3 regions of the Paenibacillus antri genome follow, and region 1 is predicted to be linked to each of the others. Evidence: riboswitches for the same ligand, from Rfam matches in the RefSeq annotation. Region 1 holds a riboswitch; each other region holds the start of a gene.
What was found. Region 1 has a riboswitch for cyclic di-GMP ahead of FE782_RS32765 (hypothetical protein). Riboswitches for the same ligand answer to the same signal wherever they lie in the genome.
Positions count from the first base shown of each region.

Region 2: linked by a shared signal. The riboswitch ahead of FE782_RS20040 (hypothetical protein) and the one ahead of FE782_RS32765 (hypothetical protein) in region 1 are both predicted to bind cyclic di-GMP.
Region 3: linked by a shared signal. The riboswitch ahead of FE782_RS10500 (hypothetical protein) and the one ahead of FE782_RS32765 (hypothetical protein) in region 1 are both predicted to bind cyclic di-GMP.

Region 1 covers NZ_VCIW01000004.1:336,902-347,337, forward strand. Annotated here, with positions in the region: gene FE782_RS09190 (right-handed parallel beta-helix repeat-containing protein) at 1-2,266, shown strand, start outside; gene FE782_RS09195 (heparinase II/III domain-containing protein) at 2,496-4,742, shown strand; gene FE782_RS09200 (glycoside hydrolase family 88 protein) at 4,782-5,918, shown strand; gene FE782_RS09205 (alpha/beta hydrolase) at 6,363-6,608, shown strand; gene FE782_RS09210 (GDSL-type esterase/lipase family protein) at 6,864-7,535, opposite strand; cyclic di-GMP riboswitch class I at 8,135-8,228, shown strand; gene FE782_RS32765 (hypothetical protein) at 8,367-8,867, shown strand; gene FE782_RS33270 (SDR family oxidoreductase) at 8,771-9,001, shown strand; gene FE782_RS09220 (NAD(P)/FAD-dependent oxidoreductase) at 9,026-10,267, shown strand.
Region 2 covers NZ_VCIW01000015.1:8,791-19,226, forward strand. Annotated here, with positions in the region: gene FE782_RS20025 (co-chaperone GroES) at 117-431, shown strand; gene groL (chaperonin GroEL) at 424-2,037, shown strand; gene FE782_RS20035 (hypothetical protein) at 2,077-2,574, shown strand; cyclic di-GMP riboswitch class I at 2,666-2,748, shown strand; gene FE782_RS20040 (hypothetical protein) at 2,821-3,120, shown strand; gene FE782_RS20045 (HD domain-containing phosphohydrolase) at 3,204-4,133, opposite strand; gene prmA (50S ribosomal protein L11 methyltransferase) at 4,308-5,267, shown strand; gene FE782_RS20055 (site-2 protease family protein) at 5,271-5,972, shown strand; gene FE782_RS20060 (16S rRNA (uracil(1498)-N(3))-methyltransferase) at 6,040-6,792, shown strand; gene mtaB (tRNA (N(6)-L-threonylcarbamoyladenosine(37)-C(2))-methylthiotransferase MtaB) at 6,801-8,144, shown strand; gene FE782_RS20070 (NUDIX hydrolase) at 8,232-8,672, shown strand; gene deoC (deoxyribose-phosphate aldolase) at 8,669-9,352, shown strand; gene FE782_RS20080 (Na/Pi cotransporter family protein) at 9,318-10,295, opposite strand; gene FE782_RS20085 (class I SAM-dependent rRNA methyltransferase) at 10,429-10,436, shown strand, end outside.
Region 3 covers NZ_VCIW01000005.1:204,651-215,086, forward strand. Annotated here, with positions in the region: gene katG (catalase/peroxidase HPI) at 1-946, shown strand, start outside; cyclic di-GMP riboswitch class I at 1,114-1,201, shown strand; gene FE782_RS10500 (hypothetical protein) at 1,301-1,942, shown strand; gene FE782_RS10505 (RNA-binding domain-containing protein) at 2,170-4,479, shown strand; gene FE782_RS10510 (hypothetical protein) at 4,925-5,224, shown strand; partial or broken gene FE782_RS32795 (DUF3841 domain-containing protein) at 5,637-6,241, shown strand; gene FE782_RS10525 (P-loop NTPase fold protein) at 6,354-8,126, shown strand; gene FE782_RS10530 (ADP-ribosylglycohydrolase family protein) at 8,352-9,257, shown strand; gene FE782_RS10535 (stalk domain-containing protein) at 9,473-10,436, opposite strand, start outside.

The DNA.
Region 1 (10,436 bases):
GATCTTCGACGTGAAGGCGTTCGGGGCGAAGGGCGACGGCACCGGCAACGATCTGCAAGCGTTCTACGACGCTCTGGAGGCGATCCCAGCGTCCGGCGGCGTGCTCTATGTGCCGGCAGGCACGTACGACCTGGAGCCGATCGCGGAACGCTCGGCGTTCCCGTTCACGGCGATTCGGCATCACCTGCTTATTTCCGGTCGCGCCGATATCGAGCTCCGGGGCGACGGGGAAGGCTCCGTCTTGCGTTTCCGGTCCGAGGATCATCAGGGAATCCGGATCGTGAATTCGGACAATGTGAAAGTAACCGGACTCCGTCTGGAGCTGGCCGATCCGCCGACTCAACGTCACAATCGGGCGCTGCTCGACGTCTCAGCCAGCGCCGGGGTCGAGATCGACCGCGTTCGCTTGGTCGACTCGGGCGGTCCGGGGCTGCTCGTGGACGCGTCGACGGGCGTCGCCGTACGGGACAGCCGCGTAGACAATGCCGGCACGGCCGGCATCGAAATCGTCGGCAGCCGGCAGGTGTTCGTGGAAGGGACGACGATCGCCGGCTCCCGGGACAGCGGAATCCACGTCAATAAGCTGGGCACGATCGCGCGCGAGCCGCAATACATCCGCTTGCAGGGCAATCGCATCGAAGGCTCCCGCGATCATGCGGGCATCTCGATCGCGAGCGGCAATCATATCGACATCGCGAACAACCATATCTCGGATACGCATATGGCGGGGGTCTTGCTCTACTACACCAGCGAAGCGTTTTATCACGAGAAGGTTCGGGTCGTCGACAATACGTTGACGAATACGAACAGCGGTCCGCTCACGTATCATTACGGAGCGATCACGGCACTGCAGAGCGCCAAGGGCGATCTGGAGGTATCCGGCAATACGATTCAGGGGACGCCGTTCTCGGGCTTCGCGGTGGACCGCAGCACGTTGACGAAGCTGCAGCTGGGAAGAAACCTATACGAGGATGTAGGCGGAGAAGCGGTGCTCTTGTGCCCGCCGAACGCGCAAAATCAAGCTTGTTCGATCGCTTCGTTCGTCGATCTCGATCGGCTCGCGAACGTGAACGCGACGACGCCGAAGCTCGTCGAGCCGAACGATTGGGAGCGGTGGGCGATCGAGGTGGAGATCGAAAACATTAGCGGAAGCGCCATCGAAGGCGAGGTCGTCGTGACGGAGCCGTTCGTCTCGGCCCCGGCGGCTTTCGCGGCGGCCGCCGGCGAAACCGTGCGGGCGATCGTCGAGGTGCCGAAGGAAGCCTTGTCGGCGACGCACGCCGTACCGCTGCGCATGGAGGCGCGGCTCGCCGACGGCTCGGCGGTTCCCGCCGAGGCGGTCGCGAACTTCTTGGCCGCGGCGAAGACGGCGGCGCCGCCGGTCCTCGACGGCAGCCTCGAGGAGTGGAACGACGCGATGACGTTCCGCCTCGAGCAGGAGAGTCAGTATAAGAAGGTAAGCGGCGGCTCGACGCCGTGGGGCGGCGTCGACGACCTGAGCGCGACCGGCGCCGTCATGTGGGACGACGATCATCTCTATCTCGCCGCGACCGTACGCGACGACGTCCATCGCCAAGGGCAGACGGACGGCGCGGCTTGGATGGGCGACGGCATTCAATTCATGATCGACCCGGCGCGGCGGGACGGCCCCGGCAGCGCGGGCTACAGCGAATTGTTGTTCGCGCTCGCCGATACGGGCGAGATCGTGAAGTGGCGTTGGGCGTCGGTATCCGGACGTCCGGTCGGTGCGCTGGCGAACAGCGAGGCGGCGATCGTGCGGGCGGGCGATACGACGACGTACGAGCTTCGCATCCCGTGGTCGGAGCTGCTCCCGGCGGGCGAAGCGGCGCCGGATTCGTTGATCGGCTTCTCGTTCCTGGTCAACGACGACGACGGCCCCGGACGACATGGCTGGCTGGAATACATGAGCGGGATCGGCAGCGGGAAGAATCCCGCGTTGTTCGGGGATCTGACGCTCGCGGCAGAGCCGCCGGCGAGCCTCGAGCGCCTGCGCACGAAGTTAGATGCTTATGCAGACGCGGGCGAGCTCGATCGACCGCTGCTGGCGGCGCTCCGGAATCGGACGGATTCGGCGGAGGGGCATGTCGAGAAGGGACGCTACGATCAAGCCGTCAAGCATCTGGAAGATTTCATGAAGCACTTGGATCGACCGTCCCAGGGCGTCTCGCTCTCCCCGCGAGCAAAGGCGGACTTGAGGCGAACGGCGGAGACGCTGGTCGCGCGATGGCGGAGTCCGGGCAAGTAAAGAAGCGACGCCCCGCGCCGGCAACGGCGGGGGGCGTCGCCTTTTCCCCCGGCAAATTCGGAGCATATTCAAGATGTGCGAGTTGCTCAAGAACTGTTAGCTCGGTACGGTGGCGCCGTTGCGGCACGGAGCCGCAATCGTTGTTACCGCCTCAAAACTTGATAGTTGTCGGGACGCCCGCGCTCCGTTAGATTGGGTCTGTGAACGATGGATACCCGGAGTAAGGGAGATGAGGACTTTGTTTTACGATACATCGGCGCTGGCCGAGATCCATGGCAAGCTCGAATCGCTTCCGGCGGTTCGGGAAGGGTGGGAGCGCTTCGCCGCGCGTATGCGGACTATCGACGAGGAAGCGATCGCGACGTACGAACGCACATTGGAGACGCTGCGCGAACGAGCGCGGGAGCTCGGCGGGAACAAGCGCTTTACGCTAGGAAATTTCGTGAGAGAGCTCTCGAGAGAGGCGCATCGCCTTGCTTTTTATTTTCGAATGACGTCGGAGCCTCGAGCGGCGGACGGCGCGCGGCGCTTGCTTCTCTCGATCTGCGGGGAGGACGCTTGGCTCTACCAAGTCGGCGGTGGTCGGAATTCGGATTTATGGACGGCGGATATCGGCGTGAACGCTTCGCTTGCCTTCGACGCGATCCGTTCCGTCCTGTCCGGGGAAGAGCGGGAGTCGATCTCCGGGTGTTTGCGGGAGAAAGCGTTCTTGCCGCTCTACGACGACTGGCTGCATCCGATCAAGCGCATTCACGCGCTGGATACGATGGGACATAACTGGTGGAGCGTGTGCGCGGCGGGAGCTGGCGTCGTCCTGCTGGCGCTCGAAGAGGACAGGCCCGAGAACGACGCCTACTTGCACGCCGTCGTCGAAGGGCTGAAGGAATGGTTCGCCTACCCGGGTAACGTGCTTCAAAACAAGAAGGGCAATTTCGGCGCCGGCGGCGATTACATCGAGACGATGAGCTATCTCGATTATGCGCTCAGCAACGTCGTCGTCTTCGAGTCGTTCTACCGTCGGCGGACCGGGGACGACGGACTGCTGCGGAGTCAGCCGGCGCTCGAGGGCGTGCCCGACGCGTATATCGCAACCGTGTATCGTGCGGAAGACGGAATGAAGACGCTGGGCTTCGGGGACGTCGGCGATCGAGAAGGATGTACGTTCGTCTGGCTGCGACTGGGCGAGCTGCTGCGGCGCGGCGAGATGATCGCGTTCTTCCATGCCTTCAAGACCGCCCCGGAAGGTCCGCTCGAGCTGCTGTATTACCCGTCGGCCTTGCCGCCGCAGCCGTTCCCCGCAGGGGACCGGACGGCGGTGCTGGAGCACTCCGGGTATGCGGTGCTTCGGTCGGAACGGGAGGGCCGCGAGACGGTGTTCGCGATCAAGACGGGGGAGAGCTGGAATCATAACCATCTCGACGTCGGCACGTTCCAGCTGATCAGCGGCGGGAAAGAGTTTATCGTCGACTCCGGGTACTGCGTCTACTCAAAGCCGTTATACAACGGCTACTACCGGCAGTCCCGGGCGCATAACGTCGTCCTGCTGGACGGCGAAGGGCAGCCGCCGGAGATGATCGAATTCGGAACGAAGTTCGAAGGAAGCATTCCCGTCGCGCTGGAGGCGCCGGGGTATCGGTACGTGTTGGCGGATTGCACCGGTCCTTATATGCATCTATACCATCGATTCTATCGACACGTGATTTACGCCGACCGATTCTTCGTCATGGTGGACGATCTGCACGCGAATCGGGACGGGGCGTTCGAGTGGCTGCTGCATTACGACGGAACGACGTCGCGCGACGGCGATACGTTCCGCATCTCGAACGGCGGGGAGACGCTCGAGCTCCGGCAGCTGTATCCCGAACGAAAAACCTATGCGACGGAACAGGGATACCTCGGCTCCTTCCATCGGAGCAGCGGCAAAGAGGACGAATTCCCCGAAGCGGAGTATTTGTCCGTTCGCGCGAGCGCCGCGGATCGGCGAATCAAGTTTATCAATCTATTCGTGCTTCCGGGGGAGGACGGCGCGCGCTTCGACGTCGAGAAGTTCGGCGACGAGCGGGTGCACGCCTTCCGCGTCCGCGAGCCGGAGGGGGGCGCGACTTCCTTCTATTGCAATACGCTGGCGGACGGTCGCGTCATGCACGAGAATTCGCACATCGCCTTCGAACGAATCGAGACGGACGCGTTCCTCGCAACGATCGCCGTCGACGAGGCGGGCCGCTTGCAACGCGTCAGTCTGCATAACGGAAGCTATGCGAAGGTGGACGGGGTATGTCTATTCAGCTCGCTGCTGAAGTGCGACGCGACGCTGGACTATCGGGACGGGCTCGAGGTGCGGACGTTCGCGACCGCGGCCGCATGGTGTTACGTCCGATACGACGGCGAAGCGACGGCGGACGACGTGCGGTACGACCCGAACGTCGGAATGTATAAGAAGCGGGTCGAGGCGGGCGGCCATCGGTTCCGGCTGTAAAGGAATTTGCGAATAGCGGAGAGGGAGGCGCGCGGCGCAATGGATGAGTTGGTCATGAATGCGCTTCGGGATGCCGTCGCGAAGACGAAACGGAATGCGCTCCGGCACGGCGAACGGTTTCCGTATATTACGGAGGAAAAGCGGTACGACTGGCGCGACGCCAACAACGAATGGATCGAGGGCTTCTATGCCGGCTTGGCGTGGCTCGGCCACGAGTTCGAAGGGGACGCGGCGCTCGGCGACGCGGCTCGGCGCTTGACCGCGCGGCTCGTCGTCCGCATGGAAGCGCGTCAGGCGATGGGGCACCACGATATCGGGTTCCTGTATTCGCTGTCGACGAAGGCGGAATGGATTGTCGACGGCGCGGAAGCGGCGCGCGACCGTACCGTACAGGCCGCGGACGTGCTGATGGAGCGTTGGCGTCCGGCAGGGCGGTATTTGCAGGCTTGGGGCGAGGAGGGGCATGCGGAGCACGGCGGCCGCATCATTATCGATTGCCTGATGAATTTGCCGTTGCTCTTCTGGGCCTCGGAGACGACGGGGAAGCCGGCGTATCGGGAGGCGGCCGAAGTGCAGGCGGCTCGCTCGCTGAAGTATCTGATGCGCGGCGACGGCTCCTCGTATCACACATTCCGCTTCGAGCCGGCTACGGGCGAACCGGTCCGCGGCGAGACGCATCAGGGCTATCGCGACGGATCGACGTGGGCGCGCGGGCAAGCCTGGGCGGTCTACGGCTTCGCGCTCGTCTATCGCTACACGGGCGAGCGGCGGTACTTGGATGCGGCTCTGCGGGCGGCGGCGTATTTCCTCTCGCGGCTGCCGGAGGACGGGGTCGCGCATTGGGACTTCGACGCCCCGAAGGACGGACTGGACAACCGCGACAGCTCCGCCTCGGCGATTGCGCTCTGCGGGATTCTCGAAATCGGGCTTCTGCTCGAGGAAGGCGCTCCGGAGCGGGACGCGCTTCTCCAATCGAGCGGGCGAATGCTGCGCTCGCTGATCGAATCGTATTCGACGGTGGACGACCCCGATGCCGAGGGGCTACTGCGGCACGGCGCCTATAACGTCTTGGCCGGCAAAGGTCCCGACGATTACATGATCTGGGGCGACTATTATTATGTCGAGGCATTGCTGCGCGTCGCGAAGGGTGTCAACGGATACTGGTACGAGCGGTAAGCGGAAAGCGCAGAACGACGAACCGCGAACGACCCATGGTTGCTGCTTGAGGCTGTCCCGAAGTAGTTACATCTACTTCGGGACGGCCTCTATCTTTTACGGCATGCGCACGCGCAACAACGACGACTTCCGGTACTCTATAGATTTGGAGGAAAGGTGGAAGATTGATGAAATGGGTTAAGTTTCCGGTAAGCCGGGTCCGACGTCTTTATCACCCGGAACGAAACCGGCAGATTAATTGCCCCAAATAAGTTTGTTAGTCGACTAGGTAAATCTCAATGGATGCTTTCCCCTTTATATTGGATCCATTTCGAATTTCTATGTCGAAGGTATCTAGGATGGAGTTAATTACGAACAACATTAAATTGACCGAACTGATCATAAGGGATCCGCTTGCGGCAGGCACAAAGGTTCCATTTACGATTGCTTAGAACTATTATGAATATGAAACCATTGATTCAACCTGAACGCTTCGACATTTGCCCAGTATTACTTGTCCATCCTGAAGTAGATCCAATGACGCCTTTTGCATTAAGTGAACCTTTTTATAACAGATTAAAAAGAAAGAAAGACTGCGTAATCCTAGAAGGTGCTGGCCATTTTCCGATAGAACAACCGGGTTTGGACCAGATGAAAACCGCTGTTCTTTCTTTTATAAGCGAGATTGAAAATGAAACTACCAAATTATAATGGAAGAGCTAAATACTTGTACGATTGGTGGGATTGTTACGGTAACGGAGACGATAGTTCCACAAGACACAACGGCAGCTGGCACACTAACGGCTACCGTTGTTCATTGAAGTAACTGGGCAGTTTAACGGAACAAAACCTTCTAGATGCGCGACAAGAACTTGTCCCTATTGTAGACATAGCGCAATAGAGGACAGCTGCGATCACACACAGTCTGTCCCGTTTCAAGTTCAAGTATATTCATGGTTACCGCACTTATAGATAGGGCAGCAAGTTGTTCATGATGACGGCATATCCGTTCGCGTACATGTGAATTCCGTCGCTGCTGAAATCCGCGTTCAAATTTCCTTCCTCGTCCGTCAGTCCTTCGTTTACGTCAATGAAGGTATAGTTTTGCTTAGCCGCAAGCCGCTCGATCGCCCGGTTCGCTTCACGGATCGCCTCGTTAGTTCTGCGCTGGAACACCTCTTCCATGGAAGCTTTGGGCACGAAGGGAAACTCCGCCTTGGCGTTCACGGGGTAATACGCCATGACGTACACACGGCAGCCCGGTAGCCGCCGGGCAACTTGGGTCAGAATCTCATCGTAATTCGCCAGCAGATGCTCCAGTCGATAGTCGGGTGCGCTGATATCGTTGGTTCCGATGTTGATGAAAAGCTTGGAGGGCTCCAGCTCGAAGATACATGCCTCCATAGACGCGAGTAAATCTGCCGTCACATATCCGGCAATGCCGCGATTATAGATGCAATATCGGGTCTCCAGCTTCATCTGCATCTCGTTGATTGGGAAAAACTCCATCAGTGATGAACCGGCAAGCACCGTTTGACCCTTCAAAGCGAGCTGGTTGAGGATGTTGAATTTCCGTACCTTTTCCTTCTTCTCATCATGCACTTCCGGCAGAGCCGGATCCCCCTCTATATTCGTCATCCGTCATGCCCCCTTCTCGTAGCTTTCTTCCATTTTACCTGTTTCGTTCAATAAACAACATGATGTGGCTGCCGGCGCACTGATCGGCAGCCTCGCTACGTTAACTGGGCAGAATAGTTTAATGGTAAAGTATTGAAAGAGAAATCTGTATTTACGTTGTAGAACACGATATTCCAACAACCTAGCAGATTGGAGTAAATATGGTGAAGATATATGGCGATTAACGAGTAACCATAAAAAAGTTCAGTCAATCATTTAAGAACAACGATCCGAGATTTTCCCAAAGTATTTCAATAAAAATTTTAAAGGACACCCTATAACAGATAATTACCTTACAACTGGAACCCATCATTATTATGATAGCGGTATGGTTGAAGTAACTGGGCAGTATAGTTACAAATAAAGGGAATAAATCCTTCCGCGGCAAGAGGGATCGTTTGTACCGAACGAAGGGAAGTTACGGAGGACGGAACCTTACTGTTGGAAGGAGAAGGGGGGGGGGGCTATTCAACATTGAAAATAATTACACGGACCTACTTCTATTTCGACAAAAAAATTGATAGTGTGATGGTAAACGATAACAACCTAATACTCACATCGTACGACAATGGCAAACTTACTGAAAAGTGAGGACGCAAAGCTAATAGGGGCTAAGGTGGATACCTTCATCCATGACGCTCGCCAGCTGCCGAATACGACGGGAACCCACCGTCTATTCATTGATTTCGAACGGTTTTTTTGCGTTTTCAAAAAGGTGTATTCGGTTCGTGACAGCCGACTTTAACGAAGGAGGTGAGGAGCTAGCTTCATCGCGATCGCCGATATGACCTAATGACCGCCGCTTCCGCAATGAATGTATTAGAAGCGATGGCCAACCGTTTCGATCGAAAGGTAGTGCATGCCCCTGATCCGAACGGGTTGCCGGGGGGATATCCGGTCCTGATCGCAGAGAGCAGCGTTAACGTTATTCTGCCGGACAATCTAACCCTTCAAGAAGCCATACACATGAATGAAGAGGGGCAGAGGTTAGAGGAGTACAGCGTTCATGCCAATGCGGGTATTATCGACAAGCCAAATTTATTAGCGAAATTAGCTTTGCAGATTGGAATAAAATCAGTAACATTAATCTTACTGGCATGTTCCTACGGCAAAGTATGCGATTCAGCAAATGGTAAAGCAAAGCGGCGGCCCGATCGAAAGATAACATACGTATTAATGTCGTTTGGACAGGCAATATGCAAACTCCGTTGCTGGAGAGACAGCTCAGCGAGGATCCGAATACTGAAGCCGCTCTGCAAGCGATGGGGCAAATTTCTTCTCCTGAAGAAGTAGCGAATTTGGCGGCGTTTCTCGCAAGCGACGAAGCTTCGGCAATGAAAGGTTCTGCAGTGATTTATCGATCAGGGCGAAACGCTCGGCTATGGCAAAGGGTTAAGGGGGATCTAATCAGATCTAAACCCCCATAGTCGAGAATCGAATGGGGGAGCATCATGGCAAAGTTGGCAATTATCGGCGGTGGAATTATTGGCCTTGCTTGCGCATATTATTGGCGCAAACAAAATCAAGAAGTAGTCCTTATCGATAAAGGCAATCCGGGCGAAGGTCCTTCCAGATGCAATATGGGGTGGGTTTCCCCGACATTATCGGGACCGTTGCCCGGGCCTGGAATGATAGGAACGTCCATGAAGTGGCTGTTCAAGAAAGACAGCCCCTTATACGTTAAACCGAGTGCAGTCCCTTTCTTGGCGCCCTGGTTAATTCAGTTTATGCGTTACTGTAACGAACAAAAGTATCAATTGGCTTGCGATGCCGGTTTCCATATAAGCAAGGATACGTTTCAGTTGTTTGACGAGCTTGTGGACGACGGCGTCGAATTCGAAATGCACCGGAAAGGACTCCTCGTCCTGGGCTCGAACGAATCGGATTTGCAGCATAAGTACGAGGACTTGAAACAAGTCGAACGTATCGGCTTGCCGCGTCCGGAGCTGGTTACCGGGGCCGAATTGTTAAAGATGGAGCCTCATATGAAGGCGAACTTGGCCGGAGCGTTATTCCTGCCTAAAGAGCGGCATGTTCGTCCCGAGAGTATGGTGAACGGACTGATCGATTGGCTGCAGGTCAATGGAGTCGAAATGAAAACCAACGACGCGGTAACGGATATCGTCCATAACCATGCTCGAGTGGAGAGGGTAAGATGCAATACCGGTTGGGTAGAAGCCGATATGTTTTTATTAGCGGCGGGCGCGTGGTCTTCCCAACTTATGAAAAAGTTAAATTATTCTCTTCCGATCACTGCGGGGAAAGGGTACAGCATCACGTATCAGTCGCCTAATATGGAATTCAATCATCCGATTTACTTTGCAAAGGACAAAACGGCTTTGACTCCATTCGACGGCGCTCTGCGTATAGGCGGTACGATGGAATTATCCGGCATTAACGATGAGTTGATGTCGGACCGCGTGAACGGCATCAAAAGCTCAGTCGCAAAATTTCTGTCTAAAGAGATTCATGGATCGGGGGAAGTGATCTTGTCCGGGATGAGACCGATGACGCCGGACAGCTTGCCTGTTCTAGGGGGACTTCCGAACTTCAAAAATGTATTCGTAGCCGCAGGACATGGCGGGAACGGGTTATTGATGTCGCTTTCGACGGGTCGTATTCTATCGGATTTAATTAGCGGCAGGGATCCGGGTCTCGATGTTACGCCATTCTCTCCGCAGCGGTTTAAATAATATCGGACAGGGATAAGGTGCCGCTTAACTGTATGCTAATAAATAGACTATATTCGTATACTTCGAAAATTTCTTTATCTATACGCGTTCTTGTCATGAGTTTATGCTAATGTTATGATTTTTCTAGATTCTATATCCCTTTACGCAAATTTAAGCCCTAGCGGCAGTA
Region 2 (10,436 bases), on a different contig from region 1:
GCCGTTCTTGCCGCCACATCGTTGTTGATGCGGAGAAAAAAATTCGTATAGTAATAATTGTTGGCACTCTAATAGAAGGAGTGCTAACAGAATACCTTTTTTAGGAGGGATTTTCGATGTTGAAGCCTCTAGGCGACCGTGTCGTAATTGAACCCCTGAAACAGGAGGACCGAACCGAAAGCGGCATCGTGCTACCGGAGAAGGCGAAGGAGAAGCCGATGCGAGGCGTGGTCGCGGCCGTCGGCCGAGGGCGGATCGAGAACGGAAAGACGATTTCGCCGGACGTGAAGGTCGGCGATCTGGTGCTCTACAACAAATACGCGGGCACCGAAATCAAGTACGATCAGAAAGAATTGCTCATTATGAGAGAATCCGATGTGTTAGGCATTCTGGAGCCTTCGAAGGAAAAGGAGCTGGTCCACAATGGCTAAACAAATTTTATTCAGCGAAGCGTCTCGTCAGAAAATGCTGCGCGGCGTCGACGCGTTGGCCGACGCGGTGAAGGTGACGCTCGGGCCGAAAGGGCGCAACGTCGTGCTCGAGAAGAAGTTCGGCTCGCCTCTCATCACGAACGACGGCGTCACGATCGCCAAGGAGATCGAGTTGGAGGACCCGTTCGAGAACATGGGCGCGAAGCTCGTGAAGGAGGTCGCCACGAAGACGAACGACGTCGCGGGCGACGGCACGACGACGGCGACGGTGCTGGCGCAAGCGATGATCCGCGAGGGCCTCAAGAATGTCACCTCCGGCGCGAGCCCGATCGGAATCCGACGCGGCATCGAGAAGGCGGTGCGCGTCGCCGTCGAAGAAATCCGGAACATCTCGAAGGCGGTCGAGACGAAGGAGGAGATCGCGCAGGTCGCCTCCATCTCGGCGGCGGACGAAGAGATCGGCCGCATGATCGCGGAGGCGATGGAGGCGGTCGGAAGGGACGGCGTCATCACCGTAGAAGAGTCGAAGGGGTTCACGACCGAGCTCGAAACCGTAGAGGGCATGCAGTTCGATCGCGGTTACATTTCGCCGTACATGGTGACCGACTCCGATAAGATGGAGGCGGTGCTGGACAACCCGTTCATTCTTATTACCGACAAGAAGGTGTCGAACGTCCAGGAGCTGCTGCCCGTGCTCGAGAAGGTGATGAAGGCGGGCAGGCCGCTGCTCCTGATCGCCGAAGACGTCGAAGGGGAGGCGCTCGCGACGCTCGTCGTCAACAAGCTGCGCGGCACGTTCACCTGCGTCGCCGTGAAGGCGCCGGGCTTCGGCGATCGCCGCAAGGCGATGCTGCAGGATATCGCGACGCTCACCGGCGGGCAGACGATCACGCAAGAGCTCGGACTGGAGCTGAAGAGCGCGGAGCTCGACCAGCTCGGGACGGCGCGACAGGTGCGCGTCGCGAAGGAGACGACGACGATCGTCGACGGCGGCGGCGCGAAGCAAGACATCGATGCGCGCGTACAGCAGATCAAGAGGCAGATCGAGGAGACGACGTCGGATTTCGACCGCGAGAAGCTGCAGGAGCGCCTCGCGAAGCTCTCTGGCGGCGTAGCCGTCGTGAAGGTGGGCGCGGCGACGGAGACGGAGCTGAAGGAGAAGAAGCTGCGCATCGAAGACGCGCTGAACGCGACGAGAGCGGCGGTGGAGGAAGGCATCGTCTCGGGCGGAGGCGTCGCGCTTGTGAATGCGGTCAAGGCCGTGGAATCGATCAAGACGGACGCCGAGGACGAAGCGACCGGCGTCAGAATCGTGCTGCGCGCCCTGGAAGCGCCGCTTCGCGCGATCGTTCAGAACGCCGGCGTGGACGGCTCGGTCGTCGTCGAACGCATCAAGCGCGAACCGGTCGGAGTCGGCTACAACGCTGCCACCGGCGAATGGACGAATATGATCGAGAGCGGCATCGTCGATCCGGCGAAGGTGACCCGATCGGCGCTGCAGAACGCCGCCTCGGTCGCCGCGATGTTCCTCACGACGGAGGCCGTCGTCAGCGACAAGCCGGAGCCGAAGAAATCGAATCCGTCGCCGGCCGATCACGATATGTAACCCGGCGCTTCCGTTTTTTCGCGAGTCGGGTGAGGGACCGTGCGCGAATTTTTGCTCTACTGTACCGATTGCCATGAATATACGGCGTTGGGAAGATTCGTCGAGAACGAAGGGCATTTCGAAGGCGAATACTCGCTGTTGCACAATCGCAGGACGAACCACGACGAGTTGCTGTGCCGGTTTTTGATTCGCCATGCGAGACATCCGCTTCGAATGGAGGAAAACCGGACGAAGTCGTACGCAGACGTCCTGAGGACGGCGGAACGATTCATGGAATCGGACATCGACGACTTCGTCGAACGGCAGGCGGAACGAGACGTTGACCGAGAGAGAGAACGGGCGATGGAGAGAGGCCTCGGCCAGCTGCAGTTGAACGTGTTAAGCGGGCTGTTGGCGCAAGAAGCGGAATCGATCTCGCGGGTGAAAGCCGATCACGCGGCGCAGGCGCAGTTCCTGCTCGGGAAGGAAGAGGGGCTGAAGCTGGCGTCGAAGCTGCTCGACGAGCTGTCGCAGAAGACGAATGCGTTGTTCCGGTAAATTTCCTAGGAAAGCGCAGAAATCGACAAAGAGACAACCCCGAAATACCTATTCCAAAATACCTAAGTTTGGTATATACTAGACGTATAACTTTTGTTAAGGGCAAACCCGGCGAAAGCCGGAGACGCAAAGCCACGGGCCTACCGCGACAGCAACGGCAGCCGGGTTCCCAAGAGATATACGTCGCTGCGAATGGACGCTATCCTGTGGGATGGCGTTATTTTTATTTTTTAGGAGGAATGGAAGATGAAGAAGAAAATTGCGTTACTCTTGGGAGCCGCGATCGTCGCTCAATCCGTTATGGCCATGTCCGCGTCGGCGGCGCACAAATCCGCGTACGACATTAATATCCGGTTGAACTCGTCGCTGCTCGGCAAGATCGTGCAGCCGTTGACCGGCACGGGAGAGACGACGTACCAGCTTCAAGAAGGCGTACATAGCTTGTTGGGCAATACGACGGGACTGGAGCTCGATTATTTCTACGTCAATCTGTACGTGAACGACCAACACGTCGCTGCGATCGATCCGCCGCTTCCGATGTATTAATAAATACGTTATAGCGAAAAAAGAACGCGCCCGCACCCCTTCTCGGCGAGAGGGGGGGCGGGCGCGTCCGTCGTTCGGGGCACTTACCCGTCGAGCCGGTCTCTATTTTGGAACAGCGCTTCGACGGCTTCCGGGTGGTACATCTTCCGGCTGCGGTCGATCTCGTCGAGCGCTTCCGCCTTCGGAATGCCGGGACGGTACACTCGATTGGTCGTTAGGGCGTCGTAAGAATCGACGACCGCCACGATGGCCGAAGCGACCGAAATCTCGGAGCCCTTCAGTCGAAGCGGATAACCCGAGCCGTCGAATCGCTCGTGATGCTGTTCTACGATCGGACCCGCAGACAGCAGGCTGGGCAGACCGGTCTCGTGCAGCATCTGTCTTCCGAACGTCGGGTGCATCCGCATGACGCGCCACTCTTCGTCCGTCAGCTTGCCAGGCTTGCCGAGAATCGAATCGGGCACCTTGATTTTCCCGACGTCGTGCAGGAACGATCCGAAATTTAAGTAGGCGAGCTCCGTGGAAGAGAGCGCCATCGTCTCTCCGAGCATCATCGACAGGCGCATGATTCTATGGCAATGGTCCGCGGTGTAACCGTCCTTCTGCTCGATGTCGACGGCGAGACTCATCAATTCGCGGATTTGATTGCTGTAATGATGGAACACCGGTTGGGAGGAGCAATACAGAAACTCGACGTCGGTCTCCGCGACGAAGACGGCTTCCTTCAGCACCGGAGAAGCCGAGAGGAAATCGCCGGCCTGCAGCACTCGCTTGTCGCCCGCGCCGCCGGTCCAACGCAGCCTCCCCGAGATCATGAACAACCCTTCCAGGGCCGTCCACCCGTCCGCCGGACTGAGTCCCCAGTGCGATCCCGCCGACAGCTTATGTAAGATCAATTCCGTGCCGTCCCCCGAGGCCAGCAGCCGCAGCTCCAACCCCTTCAAGGACACCCGTTCCAACCCTTCTCCGGAACGCAACAGCGTAATCCCGGAATCCGGATCCGCTTCGAGCATGTTCGGCTCCTCCAATCGTACTGGCTGTTTTCCCTCATTATAAGCGACGTAAATGTAAAAATGGATGTGATTTGGCGCGAGTCAAAATACGCTTTTTTGTATTTAGGCGGCGTTTTCGGTAAAATGGTTCAGATAATAAGAAGAAACAGCGAACGGAAAGCGGTGAGCAGAGATATGTTATGGCACGAGCTTACGATATATACGACCGAAGAAGCGACGGAAGCGATCGCCGATTGGCTGCACGCGCAAGGCGCCGGCGGCGTCTCCATCGAGGAATCCGGAACGCTCGACCGCAAGCGCGACACGTCGCTCGGACAGTGGTACGAGAAGCCGCTGAACGACATCCCGGAGGGAGACGCGGTCATGCAGGCGTATTTCGGAGAGGAAACGGATATGGAAGCGATTCAAGCGGGCGTAAAAGAGCTGCTCGCGAAATTGCCTTCCTTCGGACTGAACCCCGGCCGAGGCGAGCTGTCGCTGGCGTCCATCCAGGAGGAGGCGTGGGCGGAGGCGTGGAAGCAATATTTCAAGCCGACGCACGTATCGGAGCGGCTCGTCATTAAGCCGACATGGGAGACGTACGAGCCGAAGCCGCACGAGACGATCATCGAGCTCGACCCTGGCATGGCGTTCGGCACCGGCACGCACGCGACGACGGCGCTGTGCATGCGCACGCTCGAGACGGTCGTCAAGCCGGGAGATCACGTGATCGACGTCGGCACCGGATCCGGCATTCTCGCCGTTACGGCGATCCGCCTCGGCGCGGAGCACGTGCTCGCGCTCGATCTCGATCCGGTGGCGGTGTCCAGCGCGAAGGAGAACGCCAAGCTCAACCGTCTCGAGGAGCGCATAACGGTTCAGCTGAGCGATTTGCTCGGCGCGCTGAAGACGACCGAGGCGTCGCCGGTGAAGCTGCCCGTGCAGGTCGTCGTCGCGAACATTCTCGCCGAGATCATCGCGACGTTCGTAGACGACGTCTATCAAGCGCTGGAGACGGGAGGCGCCTACGTCGCGTCCGGCATCATTACGAGCAAGGAAGACCTCGTAACCGAGGCGCTTACGCGAGCCGGCTTCGAGATGGAGAGCCGAAGCGAGGAGAACGGCTGGGTTGCGCTCGTCGCGAGAAAGAGGTAGCCGATGGATTTCCGATTGCCGTTCGAAATCGATCATTTGCCGTTCCTGTTTCTCGCGATCGTGATCGCCTTCACGGTCCACGAATTCGCGCACGCCGCGACCGCGTATCGGTTCGGCGATCCGACGGCGCAGAAACTCGGACGGGTGACGCTCAATCCGATGCCGCACGTCAGCTTGCTGGGCCTGCTCTTCATCTTGTTTCTCGGGTTCGGCTGGGCGCGGCCCGTGCCGGTCAATCGTTCCAACTTCAAGAATCCGAGACTGATGAGCATCGTCGTGTCCGCGGTCGGACCGCTCAGCAACCTCGTCGTCGCGATCGTCGCGGCCGCGGCCGCCTACGGCCTATTCGCGACGGGGGCGCTGGACGCCGCGTCGCCCGGGTTGTATCGGGCGGTCGGACTTATCTTTTTCTATCTCGTTCACATCAATATGTTGTTATTCATCTTTAACTTGATTCCGCTGCCGCCGCTCGACGGGTATCGGATCGTCGAAGACCTCGCGCCGCTGCGGCTGCGATTGCAAATGATGAAGTACGAGGCTTGGGGCGTATACATCTTCCTCCTGATCGTCTTCATCACGCCGGTGTTCAACGTAACGCTCGGCCCGATCCTGGGTCAGGTCGTCGTATGGCGCCACGCGCTGCTCGCCTTCATGTCCGCGCTGTTCGGCGCGAACATCGATTGGGTATACGTCTTCGGAGGGTAATATTGGCGGAGCGACATGGTTGGAAAACGATGCGGAAACGATGTAAACTGGAGTGAAGAACAGCGGAATGCAAAGATATTTCGTGACGCCGGACAATATGCTCGAGGACAAAGCGATCGTTCGCGGCGACGACGCCCATCATTTGATGCGCGTCATGCGCGCCGCCCCGGGAGACAAGGTGATCGTCAGCGACGGGGCGAACCGCGAATGTCTCGCGGAAGTCGTAGAGCTGTACAAGGAGAACGTGCTGCTCAAGCTGCTGGAGGAGCGTCCGATGGAGGGCGAGCCGAAGCTCGACGTCTGGATCGCGCAAAGCCTGCCGAAGGGCGATAAGCTCGAGACGGTCATCCAGAAGGGGACCGAGATCGGCGCGACCGCGTTCCTGCCGTTCGCGTCGGCGCGGACGATCGTGCAATACGACGCGAAGAAGGAAGCGAAGCGGCTCGACCGCTGGCGGAAGATCGCCAAGGAAGCGGCCGAGCAGGCGCATCGGAGCAAGGTGCCGGACGTGCGCGACGCCATGCGCTGGAGCGACGTGCTCTCGGCCGCCGAGCGGACGCAGCTCGCTTTGTTGTGCTACGAGAAGGAGAGCGGCCGGCAGCTGAAGGACGCGCTTCGCGATGCGAAGCTCGATCCGGCGCGCGGGCCGGTCCTTGTCATCGTAGGGCCCGAAGGCGGCTTTACCGAAGAGGAAGCGGCGGAAGCCGAGCGGCGCGGCTGCGTCGCCGTCGGCCTCGGGAGGCGCATTCTGCGTACCGAGACGGCGGGCCTCGTCGCGGCGGCCTGCATCCTGTACGAGTCCGGCGAGATGGGAGGATAAAAGAAAAGATGCCTACTGTGGCGTTCCATACGTTAGGTTGTAAAGTGAATTTCTATGATACCGAGGCGATCTGGCAGCTGTTCAAGAACGACGGCTACGAACAGGTCGACTTCGAGTCGCAGACGGCGGACGTCTACGTGATCAATACGTGCACCGTCACGAACACGGGCGACAAGAAGAGCCGCCAAATCATCCGCCGCGCCGTGCGTCGCAATCCGGAAGCGGTCATCGCGGTGACGGGCTGCTACGCGCAGACGTCTCCGGCGGAAATTCTCGCGATTCCCGGCGTCGATCTCGTCATCGGCACGCAGGGACGGGGCGAGATCATCGAGCTCGTCAATCGCGTGCGCGCCGACCGAGAGCCGATCAACGCGGTGCGGAACATTATGAAGACGCGGCAGTTCGAGGAGCTCGACGTGCCGGATTTCGCGGATCGGACGCGCGCGTTCCTGAAGATTCAAGAAGGCTGCAATAACTTCTGTACGTTCTGCATCATTCCGTGGTCGCGCGGCTTGCTGCGCTCCCGGGAGCCGGAGAGCGTCGTCAAGCAAGCGCGCATGCTGGTCGAGGCGGGCTACAAGGAAATCGTCCTGACGGGCATCCATACGGCGGGATACGGCGAAGACTTGGACGATTACAACTTCGCCGCGCTGCTGCGCGATCTCGCGAACGTCGAAGGCGTCGAAAGACTTCGAATCTCTTCCATCGAAGCGAGCCAGATTACCGACGAAGTGATCGACGTGCTGATGAGCTCGAGCAAGTTTTGCCGCCACTTGCACGTGCCGCTGCAGGCGGGCGACGACGCCGTATTGAAGCGGATGCGCCGCAAGTATACGGTCGCCGAGTACGCGGAGCGGATCGCGCGCATTCGGGAGCGCTGGCCGGACGTGGCGATCACCACGGACGTCATCGTCGGCTTCCCCGGCGAGACGGACGAGATGTTCGAGAACGGCTACCGGTATATGAAGGAGATCGGATTTTCCGAGATGCACGTCTTCCCGTACTCGAAGCGGACCGGCACGCCGGCGGCGCGCATGGAGGATCAGGTGGACGAGGAGCTGAAGAACGAGCGCGTGCATAAGCTGATCGACTTGTCCGAGGAGATGCAACTCGCCTACGGGCAACGCTTCGTCGGTCAAGAGCTCGAGGTCATTCCGGAACGCGAAGCGAAGGGCGCCGAAGGACAAGGGCTCCTGAGCGGCTATACCGACAACTATATCCAGGTCGTCTTCCCGGGCGATCCGTCGATGATCGGCCGTCTGGTGAAGGTGCGCGTGACGGAAGCCGGCGTCAACGAATGCAAGGGCGTCGCGCTCGAGTCGGAGAGGCTGTCGAAGGCGTCGTCGTTTTAAATCGGGAGAAGGCGAAGGAGGGGAACGGCGTTCGAGTGCGGCGCGCGGTTCTCCTTTTTCGTAACTTAATAAAGAGAGGTGAGTCCGATGAAAGAAATTTCTGCCGGAGGAGTCGTCTATCGGAAGATCGGCGGCAAGCTTCAGATTCAATTGATTCAAGACCGATACGGACGGACGTCGCTGCCGAAGGGTAAGATGGAGCCGGGGGAAACCGTCGAGCAGACGGCGCTGCGGGAAATTCTCGAGGAAACCGGCATCCGGGGCGACATCCGGGGACCGCTCGCCTTGATTCAATATCAGTACAAGCATCCGGAGAAGGGGATGATCGACAAGGAAGTGCATTACTACCTCGTCGAAGCGTCCGGCGGCGAGCTGATGCCTCAAATCGAAGAGATCCGCGGCGTCGCGTGGTACGAGCCCCTCGACGCATGGGAGAAACAGAAGGCTTCGGGGTACGATAATAACGATGCTATTTTACGGATCGCGTTACATAAGCTAGGGGTTCGAACCGAGGAGGACGAAGCATGAGCTTTGAAGTGAAAAATATCGAAAAATATATCGACCACACGTTCTTGAAAGCCGACGCGTCGACAAAGGACATCTCGAAGCTGTGCGACGAAGCGAAGACGCATGGCTTCTACAGCGTCTGCGTGAACGGCGCATGGGTGCCCTATTGCGCCAAAGCGCTCGAGGGCACCGGCGTGAAGGTGGCCGCGGTCGTCGGGTTCCCGCTCGGCGCGGGCGCTTCCGAAGCGAAGGCGTTCGAAGCCGCGACGGCGGCGAAGCAGGGCGCGGAGGAGATCGATATGGTGCTGGCGATCGGCTGGCTGCTCGAAGGCCGCCACGACGACGTTCGCGCGGACATTAAGGCCGTCGTCGACGCCGTGAAGGGGAAGGCTATCGTGAAGGTCATTTTCGAGACGGGATTTCTGACGCCGGAGCAAATCAAGATCGCCTGCGTGCTGTCGGAGGAAGCCGGCGCGCATTTCGTGAAGACGTCGACGGGCTTCGGGCCCGGAGGCGCGACGGCCGAGCATATCGAGCTGATGCGCGCGAGCGTCTCCCCGTCCGTCGGGGTGAAGGCGTCCGGCGGCGTGCGGGATTACGACGCGGCGGTGAAGATGATTCTCGCCGGCGCGAACCGGCTCGGCACGAGCTCGGGCGTCTCGATCGTCACGGGCGGATCCGCTGCGGCCGGAGCTTATTAAGTCCGAGGTAACATAACGGCAAGGCGATCAGCGAGCAGAGCACGTTGAAGATCGTCTGGGCTCTCGCGATTTGGTCGTAGGGCGATTCGGTCCAGAAGGCGGACAAAGCGGCGAGCTGTTCGATGAACGGGAAGAACAGCAGGCTGCCTCCGAGGTTCAACGCGATATGGGACCAGGCGACGTAGCGGCCGGCCTTGGAGCCGCCGAGGCTGGCGAGCAGCGCCGTGGAGCAGGTGCCGATATTGGCGCCGAGCACGATCGCGATGCCGAGCTCGATCGGGACCGCCTGCACGCTGGCGAGGCCCATCGTGACGGCGATCGTCGCGGCGCTCGATTGGATGACGGCGGTGACGATCGCGCCCGCGAGCAGTCCCCACGCGATGCTCTGCTGGGACATGTCCAGAAACCAGACGAACAATCCCCGCGACTGGAGCACGGGAACGATCGTGTTCATTCGTTCCATGCCGATCAGGACGCAGGCGAAGCCGCATGCCGTCAGCGACAGATGCCGGAGCGACGGCGTCAGACGGGCGAAGCGGGACGCGGACGGGCGGAACTGCTCGACGGCGAGGCAGGCGAACCAGCTGACGCCGGCGCAGACGAGCATCGGCAGCGCTTCGGCGGACATGTCGAGGCCGAGCATATCCGCGGTGATGCTGCCGCCGACGTTCGCGCCGAGCACGATGCCGAGCGTCTGTCGGAACGTGAGCACGCCCGCGTTGACGAGGCCGATCGTCACGACGGTGACCGCGTCGCTCGATTGGAGCACGGTCGTCGCGAGCGTGCCTGCGACGAGTCCGCGGAACGGCGTGCTCGTGAATCGGCGGATGAGGCCCGATAGGATCGGTCCGGCCCACTCGTGGAGCCCGATCTCCATCGCCTTCATGCCGAACAGGAAGACGGCGAAGCCGAGACCGAACGGGATCGCTAGCTCTTGCCACATTCGAGGGTCCCTCCCGTCTTCTCGTTTCGGATGGATTGATATGCGGTGCATCGGATTATTTATATGAATCGAGCGGGACGGGCATGACAGGCTCCCCGCTCGCCGGAAGAGGTGCAAGACGCCATTGGCGACGATGATACT
Region 3 (10,436 bases), on a different contig from region 1:
CGACATGGGGCCGCGCGCAAGATATCTTGGCCCTGAAGTCCCGGACGAAGTGTTCATCTGGCAAGATCCCATACCGGCTGCGGGGTATGAACTGACCGATGCCGAAGTCTCCGAGCTGAAAGCGAAGATCTTGGATTCGGGGCTTACCGTCAGCGAGCTCGTAACGACGGCGTGGGCTTCCGCAAGCACGTTCCGGGGCTCCGACATGCGAGGCGGCGCGAACGGCGCCCGCATCCGTCTGGCTCCGCAGAAGGATTGGGAAGTGAACCAGCCGGCCCAACTTTCCAAAGTCCTTAAGATCCTCGAAGCCATTCAACAGGATTTCGGCAAGAACGTCAGCATGGCCGATTTGATCGTCCTCGGGGGTACGGCCGCAGTAGAAAAAGCCGCGCGAGACGCAGGCTTCGATGTGACCGTTCCTTTCGCCGGCGGACGAGGCGATGCGACCCAAGAGCAAACGGACGCGGAAAGCTTCGCCGTGCTGGAGCCGATCGCCGACGGCTTCCGCAACTATCAGAGGAAGCAGTATAGCGTAAGTCCGGCGGAGCTCCTTGTAGACAAGGCGCAGCTGCTGAACCTGACCGCTCCGGAGATGACGGTGCTTGTCGGCGGCCTGCGCGTGCTCGGCACGAATTACGGCGGCACGCAGCACGGCGTATTCACGGACCGGGTGGGCACGCTCACGAACGACTTCTTCGTGAACGTGCTGGACATGGGAGTCCAATGGAAGCCTGCGGACGGAGGCGTATACGAAGGACGCGATCGCGCAACGGGCGAAGTCGTGCGTACGGCGACGACCGTCGACCTTGTGTTCGGTTCGAACTCCGTCTTGCGCGCCATCGCCGAGGTGTATGCTCAAGACGATAATCAAGAGAAGTTCGTGCGCGATTTCGTCGCCGCCTGGGTCAAAGTCATGAACGCGGATCGGTTCGACCTTAAAGCGTAAGTGTATAACAAAGAGCAGTATGGTTGCCTTCATACTGCTCTTTGCTTTTTTTGCCGGTAATCTATTCATTTCATTAATGTCTTGCCAACTCTTTCAAACGACTGGTATAATCCTCCATAGTTAAATTTACCCAATCCATTGGAATCATAGAAACCGAGTCTATCGAATCGAAACAAAGGCAAATCCTTACGAAAGTAGGAGGCGCAAAGCCACGGGTCTACAGCGGTTCGCCGCCATGACAGCCGGGTTGCTCCATTCTTCGGGCTCGGATTTTTTTTGGGTGAAAAAGGGAAGCGGCATATGAGTTATAGAGGTATCATCCTATTTTTAATCCTCTTAGGAGCAATCGGCGTCTTGGCATATTCGCCTCTGTATTCGTCGGACGATCCGTTGTTCAAGGCGTATGGGATCGCGTTCTACCTGGTTGGCGGTGCGATTGCCTTGTTCATCATCATGACGGTCGCCGAACGGAAGGCCGAGAAAGCGGGAGCGAAACTGCTCCTCGCCGCAGGAAGCTTGATCCTCTTAGTCGCGCCTCCCGTCGCCGATTGGGGACAAGCGCGATGGGAGGTGGCCGTTCGGGATCATCAGGAGGTAACGGCCGACATGCATTTCCGCGTTCATTACAATGCGCCGGACCAATTTATTCCGCCGATGCGTAATGTCCAGGTAGAGGTGAGGGACAGACATGTGCACCTGGCAATGGAATTCGATCCCGTCGCCGACGGCGGTCAAACGGGATCGGAGGAGGACTTTCAGGATAGATTACTGGCATGGCTCAGCCAGGAAATGTACAACTTAAGCGATTACGCGAAGCTATCGGTTTTGTCGGTTCGCGTAACCTACCTCGATCAAGTGTATGTGCTCGAGGATCTCCCTCTAAAGGACAGTACTGGGAAACCGTTGAGGGAATCGGACGAGTTCGCCTCCAATCCATCCATTCTGTTAAGCAAAATGAAAGTGCTCCCGCAAGCGGGAGGACCGGAGACACCGTGATCGGTGTCTCTTTTTGTGTATAAAATGTTTTCTTTCCTTTGAAATAGTAGGTTGACATAATCACTATTATGTAACCGTAGTATCACTTCTTTTGAAGGGCTATTTTTTCTATTAAGCCATTGTTATTAGTCATAATGAGGCAAAAAAAAGAAAAAGTAATACTTTGGAAGGAATATGTGGAATAATGTAGAAATTTGTATTACAAAAAATGTTTCGGAGGAAACGCAATGGATGAGAAAAAAATCATAAGATTATTAGCGGATTGGGAGCACGCTCTACTGGATTTTAAAGAAACCTTTTACAATCCAAGTGAGTCAAAGTCAAAAACAGATTTCGTCAAAGATGTTCTGTCTATGGCCAACTCAACTATGACTAAACCGGGTTATATTGTCTGCGGCGTAAAAGTGCTAATTGATGGTAGGAAAGAAGTTGTAGGTATCCATCAAAACACCTTAGTAGACGACAATAACTGGGTTGGAATCTTAAACCAGTTTGCGAGTCACCCGATTGAATTCCGTTTACATAAAATTCAGCTAACCGAATTAAATAAAACCATTGCTGTTATTGAAATATTCGAAGAACAGGTAAGGCCAATCTTCTGTATCAAGGCTGATGGTGAAAAACTCCAAAAAGGACTCATTTATTTTAGAAACGGATCAAATAATGATTTTGCTAACGACTTAGTTACTGTTGAAAAAATGATACTTGGTTCTGTAAGAAAAAAGCAAACCCAAGATTCTATATCGGACCCCACATATAACAGGTATTCCAAATTTCCACCCGCGCCTTATTATAACTTCGTTGGTAGAAGAGATGAGATCAATAAAGTAAAGGAAGAACTGCTTTTACACCATAAAAATTATTTACTCGCACTAAATGGGGATGGGGGGATTGGCAAAACGTCTATTGCTTATAAAATAGCGGAAGAGCTACTCACCGATGTTGACAATGGAAAGACTGATTTTGATGATGTTATATGGATTAGCGCAAAAGATCAAAGAATTTATTTCGATCAAAGACTACAGTTAAGTCGTGAATTTAATACCTTGGAGGATTTATATGAGAAAATTCTGCTTGTTTTTTACGATGGGCACTTTATTTCAAAACAGACATTAGCGCAAAAGGAATCTCTTGTTTCTCAGGCCTTGCAAGATACAAAATTTTTATTTGTCCTTGACAATCTGGAGGTCTTCTCACAGGCAGAAATCGAGGGAATTAAGACCTTTATTAGTAGAGCGCCTTCTAATCATAAATTTCTACTAACCTCAAGACATGACTTAAGGGTACAGGACGTAGTTACGATTCCTAGGTTGGACCCTGAAAATACAAAAAATTACATTGAAGACGTTATTCGGGCTTTTGACTTGTTAAATAGTAACGTCCCACAAGAATTAAACGATAGACAGGTTCAATTTGACGATTTAACAAGCGGAAATCCACTATACATAAAGTTTTTTATTTCTCAAATGAAGAACGGGCGTTCCTTAGATGATATTCTATCTAGAAGAAACCAGGAGTCGGAAAAAGCGTTAATGGCGTATTGCTTTGATACAACTCTTGCAAATTTAAAAGAAAATGAAAAGAAAATAATGTATTCATTAGCTGTTGACAATTCATCTGAGAAACAACAGATATCATTCAACGAGTTGAGATACTTAACATTATTACAATATCAAGAGCTTCATGAATTACTTGATAACTTAACCTCACTTTCTATGGTTGAACGTACTTATACTAACGGCAGACTTCTGTATAGCATAAATAATTTACTAGGAGCTTACCTGATTGACGAAAAAAGAATACCAGCTGCAGAAATTTTAAAAACGAAATTTAGACAACAAAAAATGGTTCATTATAGCAAGACTATAGATGAACCTTATATTACAAATTTCGGACTAGAAGAGGTAACTCAACCGAACGAATTAATGTCTTATAATATCCTCATGGAGTTATTAGAGTCCAAAGATAATCTATTAGATAATGATCCATTATTAAGTGAAGCTAGAATATTACACAAGGGTAACTACTTGGTCCCGTTTTTAAAGTATCATAATAAGTTAAGGCACTCAGATCGTTTCCAATTATACACAGATATACATATGGATTTTTCTGTAGCTGAGCAAGGTGTAAGTACAATAAATGAATTAATAATGCTGCGTTCCTGGAAATACTTCTTATATTTAAATTTAGAAAAATATGATGAGATTATTGGAGATATAGAACAAAATCAACTTCCTCAAGTTGAGCACACTTCGTTACTTCTAGTCATTTTAGCAACTGCTAAAAGCTTAAAAGCCAGAGAAGAATATTACAAACAGCAGTACAAGAATCACGACGAATTACGGTTCCAAGCAAATGAAATTTACGAAGGACATATGGAATCCTTTGATAAAAAGGCATACTATCGTTTTATAAAAAGGGGAGTCGTTAGCGAATATAATAAACACAATCGACATTATTCTGACGGGAAGAGAGAGATGGAAATATCAAATTATGTCGGAACCCCTAGGTTACTAAGGCATTTTGAAATATGCTAAACCCCCTTTCTTTAGTGACGTAATTGTTATTATGAGAACATCCTTTCCCTGACAACGTAGCTGTCAGGGTATTATTTTAAAGTATAATTAAACACGTACAGATTATATTTAACAATCTGGATCTATGACTTTAATGAGGGTGACATGAGATGAAAAAATCCCAACCAGGTATCATCTTCACTTCCTCGGGTCGTAGTAAACGAAAGGTTGACCTGCGTACCCGTATCGTAAACACAAGAGGTGATAAAGTCCCTTCAAAGATTAGCTCCTGTCCTAAATTACGTAAAAAGTACATTGCATGTGCCAGTTGCGGAAACAGGTTAAACATGACACTAAAAGAATTTCGAAGCCGCGTTATTGCATGTGGAAGGTGTAAAAATGGTATATACAAAACTTACAATGCCTAGTGTAAGTAGCGCAGGATTGCTTGTTAGGGGGAGAAAATGTGAAGATCGTACTAATGACAAAAGATACAAAAACAAAACTATTTAAGTTAACACGCAATGACGATAGCATTCTAGTTCTAACTAGGTATGTAGATACTAAACCCGAAGTACAAGCAGAATATCTTGAATACAAAGCAATCAGATATAACCGGTGGAAAGAACACGGCTCATTTATTAAACTGGTCAATAAATGCTTGAAAACAAACTATTCTGATAAGCGAGGGGATCGTAAAGTCTTTCTTGAACATTTGTTCAATGAAAGATACGAAAAATTACTTAGTTCAGCCGGTGTACAATGAGTGACGTTGGAGTTGCACTTGACGATAAAAATTGGTGACATAATCTTTATTATGAGAACGAATGTTCCCTGACAACATAATGTCAGGGTTTGCTTTTATAATTCCTTCTAGGTAACAACAGTTAAGAAATAAGGTGGGATCCCGATGAATTGGGACAAATTGTTTGCTTGGACCTTCTCGTTGGTCATAGGTTCAATTTTCATGCTCGTAATGAATATGATCTTTTATGGTAGCAATTTTTTTCGACAGTACTTGCAGCTTCAATTGCTCTTAATGGGGCACATTTATTCACTACCTACAAGGTGGAGACTATTGAAACTATTAAGAAAATATTTAAAAGGTAACTTTAGCTTAGTTGGACATTATCCTCAACTTAGTTTTCTCTATAATAAAACAATAATGAGGTACTGCCATGCAACTATGGTCGATCCAAACAGTGGGTACCTGGGAAGAATTGAAGAATTCCGGAGTGTTGTACGGAAAAAAAGAATATATTATGGATGAAGACTTCAATGAGGCATATACATGGTTAATACAACAAATGGATAAACGGCTAGCTCCTAGACGATACACGGACCAATATCCAGTTTGGGCTTGGTTTCAGTGCTATCACTCTTCTAAGAAGAGACCTGATCTAAGAAAAAGTGGGCATATCGAAAGTGGGAAAAAGATGTATTGCTTGAAATAGTGGTACCTGACGAACTCGTCTCCAATTTTTCCACCTGGCATCATGTACTTAACTACTGGTACTTACCCAGTTCCCAAGAGGACTTTGAAACCTTTGATAAGGAAATGAAACAAAAGCTTACCGAAAACAATGTGAAATATGTGGACAGGAAGTTATTAAAGGATCATAACTACCACGATAAAATTAAGAAGAGTTGGGATCTTATATTTGACTTAGATTTCTACTTTTTGTTTGTTAACGAACCTAAAGAACAAAGTGCCATTCAAGCTACGTTGTGGGAGATCAAAATAGAGTGGGTTCGTAAAATTACTTTCTTCACTGGTCGTTAAGGTAACTCGATAGAGTGTTTGGGGTAAATAATCCAGGTCTCATTATTTACATTATGGGGCTGACTAAGATTAATTAATGTCATTTCAAAAAAAGGGCGTGTCGTATATTGTTATGGAGTCTCTCGAGAAAACAGTTATTGACTACATCGATAACCAAACAGCAAATTACGCAATATTAATCAATGGTAAATGGGGTTCGGGTAAAACGTTTTTTTGGAATAAACGACTGTCCAGAGTGATAGAATCAAAAGGTAAAAATGCAATCTACATCTCTTTGTATGGTATAAAATCCATCGAAGAATTACAGAGAAACCTATTCCTTTCCACAAATCCAGTTCTTAAAAAAAAAGAATCAGCTATAGATTTAAGCACACAATTAGCAAAGATAGCACTTAATACTGCCTCTTTCTTTGGAAATGCTTTAGATAAGTATGAAATTTCGATTGAACCATTTCTAAATATAAAAGATAATTTCGTTTTGTGTTTTGATGACTTAGAGAGAACATCTCTGAATTTATCTGAGTTATTTGGTTTTATTAATATACTCGTTGAACATGAATCGATCAAAACAATTTTTATTGCTGCTGAGAATGAGTTAGACCAAAACGAGGAATATCATAAAATAAAAGAAAAACTTATTGGGAAGACCATCTCTTTTATAGCTGATTCCGACACAATAGTTCATCAACTTATTGCTCCTTATCGTATGATTGACGACAATTACTTTAAGTTTTTAGATCAAAATCTAAGGTTTATAAATGAAGTGTTCAATAAAATGGAAGATAGAAATCTTAGAACTCTTAATCATGCAATAGCTGATTATTTTCTGATTTACAAGAAACTTAGAGATATGGGGCAAGCTTATTTGGATTATTGGGCAAAGAGAATGTTGCACTTCATCTTAGCTCTAATGTCTGTGGTAAGAGCAGGGAAAGTTAAGAAAGACGAGGCCTTAAAAATTGATTCGGGCAGCTATTTTTTAGCAGGTTTTGAGAACGAGGCGCCAGAAAAGCCTTTTATTATGCGCTTTGTTAATACTTACTATAAAGGGTTAACTGAAAACTTTACATGGTCACCAACAATCACAGAGTATATATACACTGGTTATCTAGACAATGAGCGTTTTCTAGAGGAAACGAAGTTAACAGATGAAGGGGAACTTACTCCTGTCAAAAAGCTTACAACTAAATTTGAAGAATTAAGCCAAGAGGAATTCAGTTCTTGTACCCAGACCGTATTACGCGAAATCAAAGAGGGGATTTACGATATTAATAGTATTCCTCGCATATACTCATTCTTTGAACTTTTCTCGCAAGAGCGATTAATAGACATGAGAATTCCCACTTTAAAGAGAATTTTTATTCAAGGTATTGACAACTCAATTCGGGTGACAGAACCCAAGATTGAATTTGAAATACATTACCACAAAAGATCTGCTTCATCCCAAACATATACGCAGATTCTTGATTATGCTGAAAAAACGTACAAAGAATACAAAGAAAAGCAAATTAAAAGTATCGTACACGAGCACCTCAAACGGGCTTCTTATGACCCTGAAGGACTTTTTCTGTTAATTAGGCAAAAAAACAACCCAAAGTATGGGTTGGACTATTCCCCTATTTTTAAACATGTCTCAGCAGCTCAATTTGTTCAACTAGTAACTACACTGTCACAGGAAAATCTTATAGCATTGAGATCTTCTATTTTAGAGCGGTATAACTTTTCCAATATTAAAGATTATTTCGCAGAGGACTTACCAGTGCTTATTAAAGTTAGCACTAAATTGTTCAAAAAGATTAATGGTAAGAAAATGACGATAAGGAACTACACTATAAAGAAACTTATTGAAGTTATAGAAAATGTTGAGTCCAGGTTAACTAAATAAACATTATGGAAACCTGCCCCGGCAATATTGGTTGTCGGGGCTAATTGTTCCCTGAGAAACCGCAAACTTATTTCATTCAAATTCGACAACTGCCCTTCTGAAGGAACCACAACAGGAAAAAACATACGATTGCCGAATTCTAAGACTACAGGAACGTATATTCCGTGACAAATTATTGACCCTTTGTGTAAGTAAACTTTGGAGAAGGGGAACGGAGGGGTGAGGGTGCTAGAACGTTTTCAAGGAAGTTTGATCGGATTGGCGGTAGGCGATGCATTGGGGACAGCTGTGGAATTCAAGAGACCCGGAACGTTCACGCCGGTGAAGGACATTACAGGTGGTGGCGCTTTCCAACTGCCGAAAGGCGCATGGACTGACGACACATCAATGGCGCTCTGCCTGGCGGAAAGCTTGATCGAATGCAAAGGCTTCAACGCGAAGGATCAGATGGAACGCTATGTGAAGTGGTATCGGAGAGGTGTTCTCAGTTCCACGGGGGAATGCTTCGATATCGGCAACGCTACCGCAGAGGCGCTGCGGCGTTTCGAGAAGACGGGGGAACCGTTCAGCGGCTCAGATGATCCCTACGCGGCCGGGAATGGGTCGATCATGCGACTCGCCCCGGTTCCGTTGTATTACGCTTCGGACATTCGCGAAGCCATCCAATTGTCAGCCATCAGCTCGCGTACTACCCACGCTGCAACCGAGTGCGTGGACGCTTGCCGTCTGCTCGGTGCTTTTATCGCGTCGGCCGCCCTGGGAATGAAGAAAGAGGAGCTTCTTAGCACGGAGACTTTCGACAATCTCTGGAAGGACGATCCGCTTACGAAGAAGATTCTGGAAGTATATAAGGGAACCTACATGCGCCTCGAACCACCAGACATTCAAGGCAGTGGGTACGTTGTAAAATCGCTGGAGGCAGCGCTGTGGGCTTTTTATCACAGCAGCAGCTTTGAAGAGGGAGCACTTCTGGCTGTCAACCTTGGCGACGACGCCGACACGACTGGCGCTGTGTATGGGCAGCTGGCCGGCGCGTATTACGGACTGGATGAGATTCCTCAGCACTGGGTAGAGACGATTGTCATGAAAGAATATATTTTGGAGCTCGGACGAAGTATTTATATAAAGTGAGGCATACAATGAAAACTATTTTCACAGAACATATCGTTTCGATTGTTGGAGGAGCATGCTAGCCGATCCGAAAAAGCAATGGAAGGGAAGTATTCCTCTTACGAGCTTGCGCATGCATGGACGCAAACGAGGAGCTTCCCAAGTCTATCGCAGAGGCAGCGGCAGTCTTGGACCATGTTAACCCCGTCCAAGGCTGCCGTCTTTATTACCTTAACCTAATCCGCCGCCGTCGTGATCGCGATATGGTACTGATCCGCGTACCAATCCACCTTAGCGCCGAGCGATTCGCTGACGAATCGGAGCGGGAGGTACGACGTGCCGGAGGAAATGAACGGCGCTTCCGCCATGACGACGGGGCTCCCGTTTTTGAGAACGGTTCCCGTCTCGTATTCGACGACGATCGTTAGCGGCGAAGGATCGCCTTGTTCGATCGTAACGGACTTCGTCGTATGATCCCAGACGATCCGGGCTCCCATCGATTCGAAGACGGAACGCAACGGGACGAACGTTTGCGCCCCGCGCAGCATGACGCCGTTCGCGAGGCGAACCGTCCGGCCGTCCAAGCTGACCGCGATCGGCTTCTGCATCGGTACCGGCGTATCGTGAGAGAATTCCTCATCGCCCGCGCCGAGCATCGAGCCTTTGTTCACGCCCCAGCCCCACAACGAACCGTCCTCTTTTTGGAAAATGACATGTCTGCCGCCTTCCGTCACCGAGACGACGTCCTCGGCCAGTTTGCGAAAGATGGCATCGGTCGGCATCGATTCGCGGCTGGTCGACGTCTCGTACAAGCTGCCGTCTTTCGTCAAGACGACGATCGATCGTTCGCAATGCACCGCTTGCTTGACGTCCGCGACGGCGGTTAGCGGAATCGGCGATTCCTGCTTATGGACGATCGTGCCGTCCGAAACGCCCGTTCGCGTCGACCCCCAAAACCACAGACGCGAGGAAGCGTCGATCGCCAGTCTCACTTCCCGATACGCGGTGATGGATTGGATATCCGGAAGATTTTCGATTCGATTCGCCGCGAGGCGGAGGGAGCTGTCCCAGCCGACGGTGTCCGTCCGAGTCACTTCCCATACGGTCCCGTCGGCGTTCAACACGACGTTGTTATCCGCGGCGACGGCCCCGGCGACGTCCGGAAGCGGCAGGACGGAGGCCAGGTCGTTATTGGCTGCC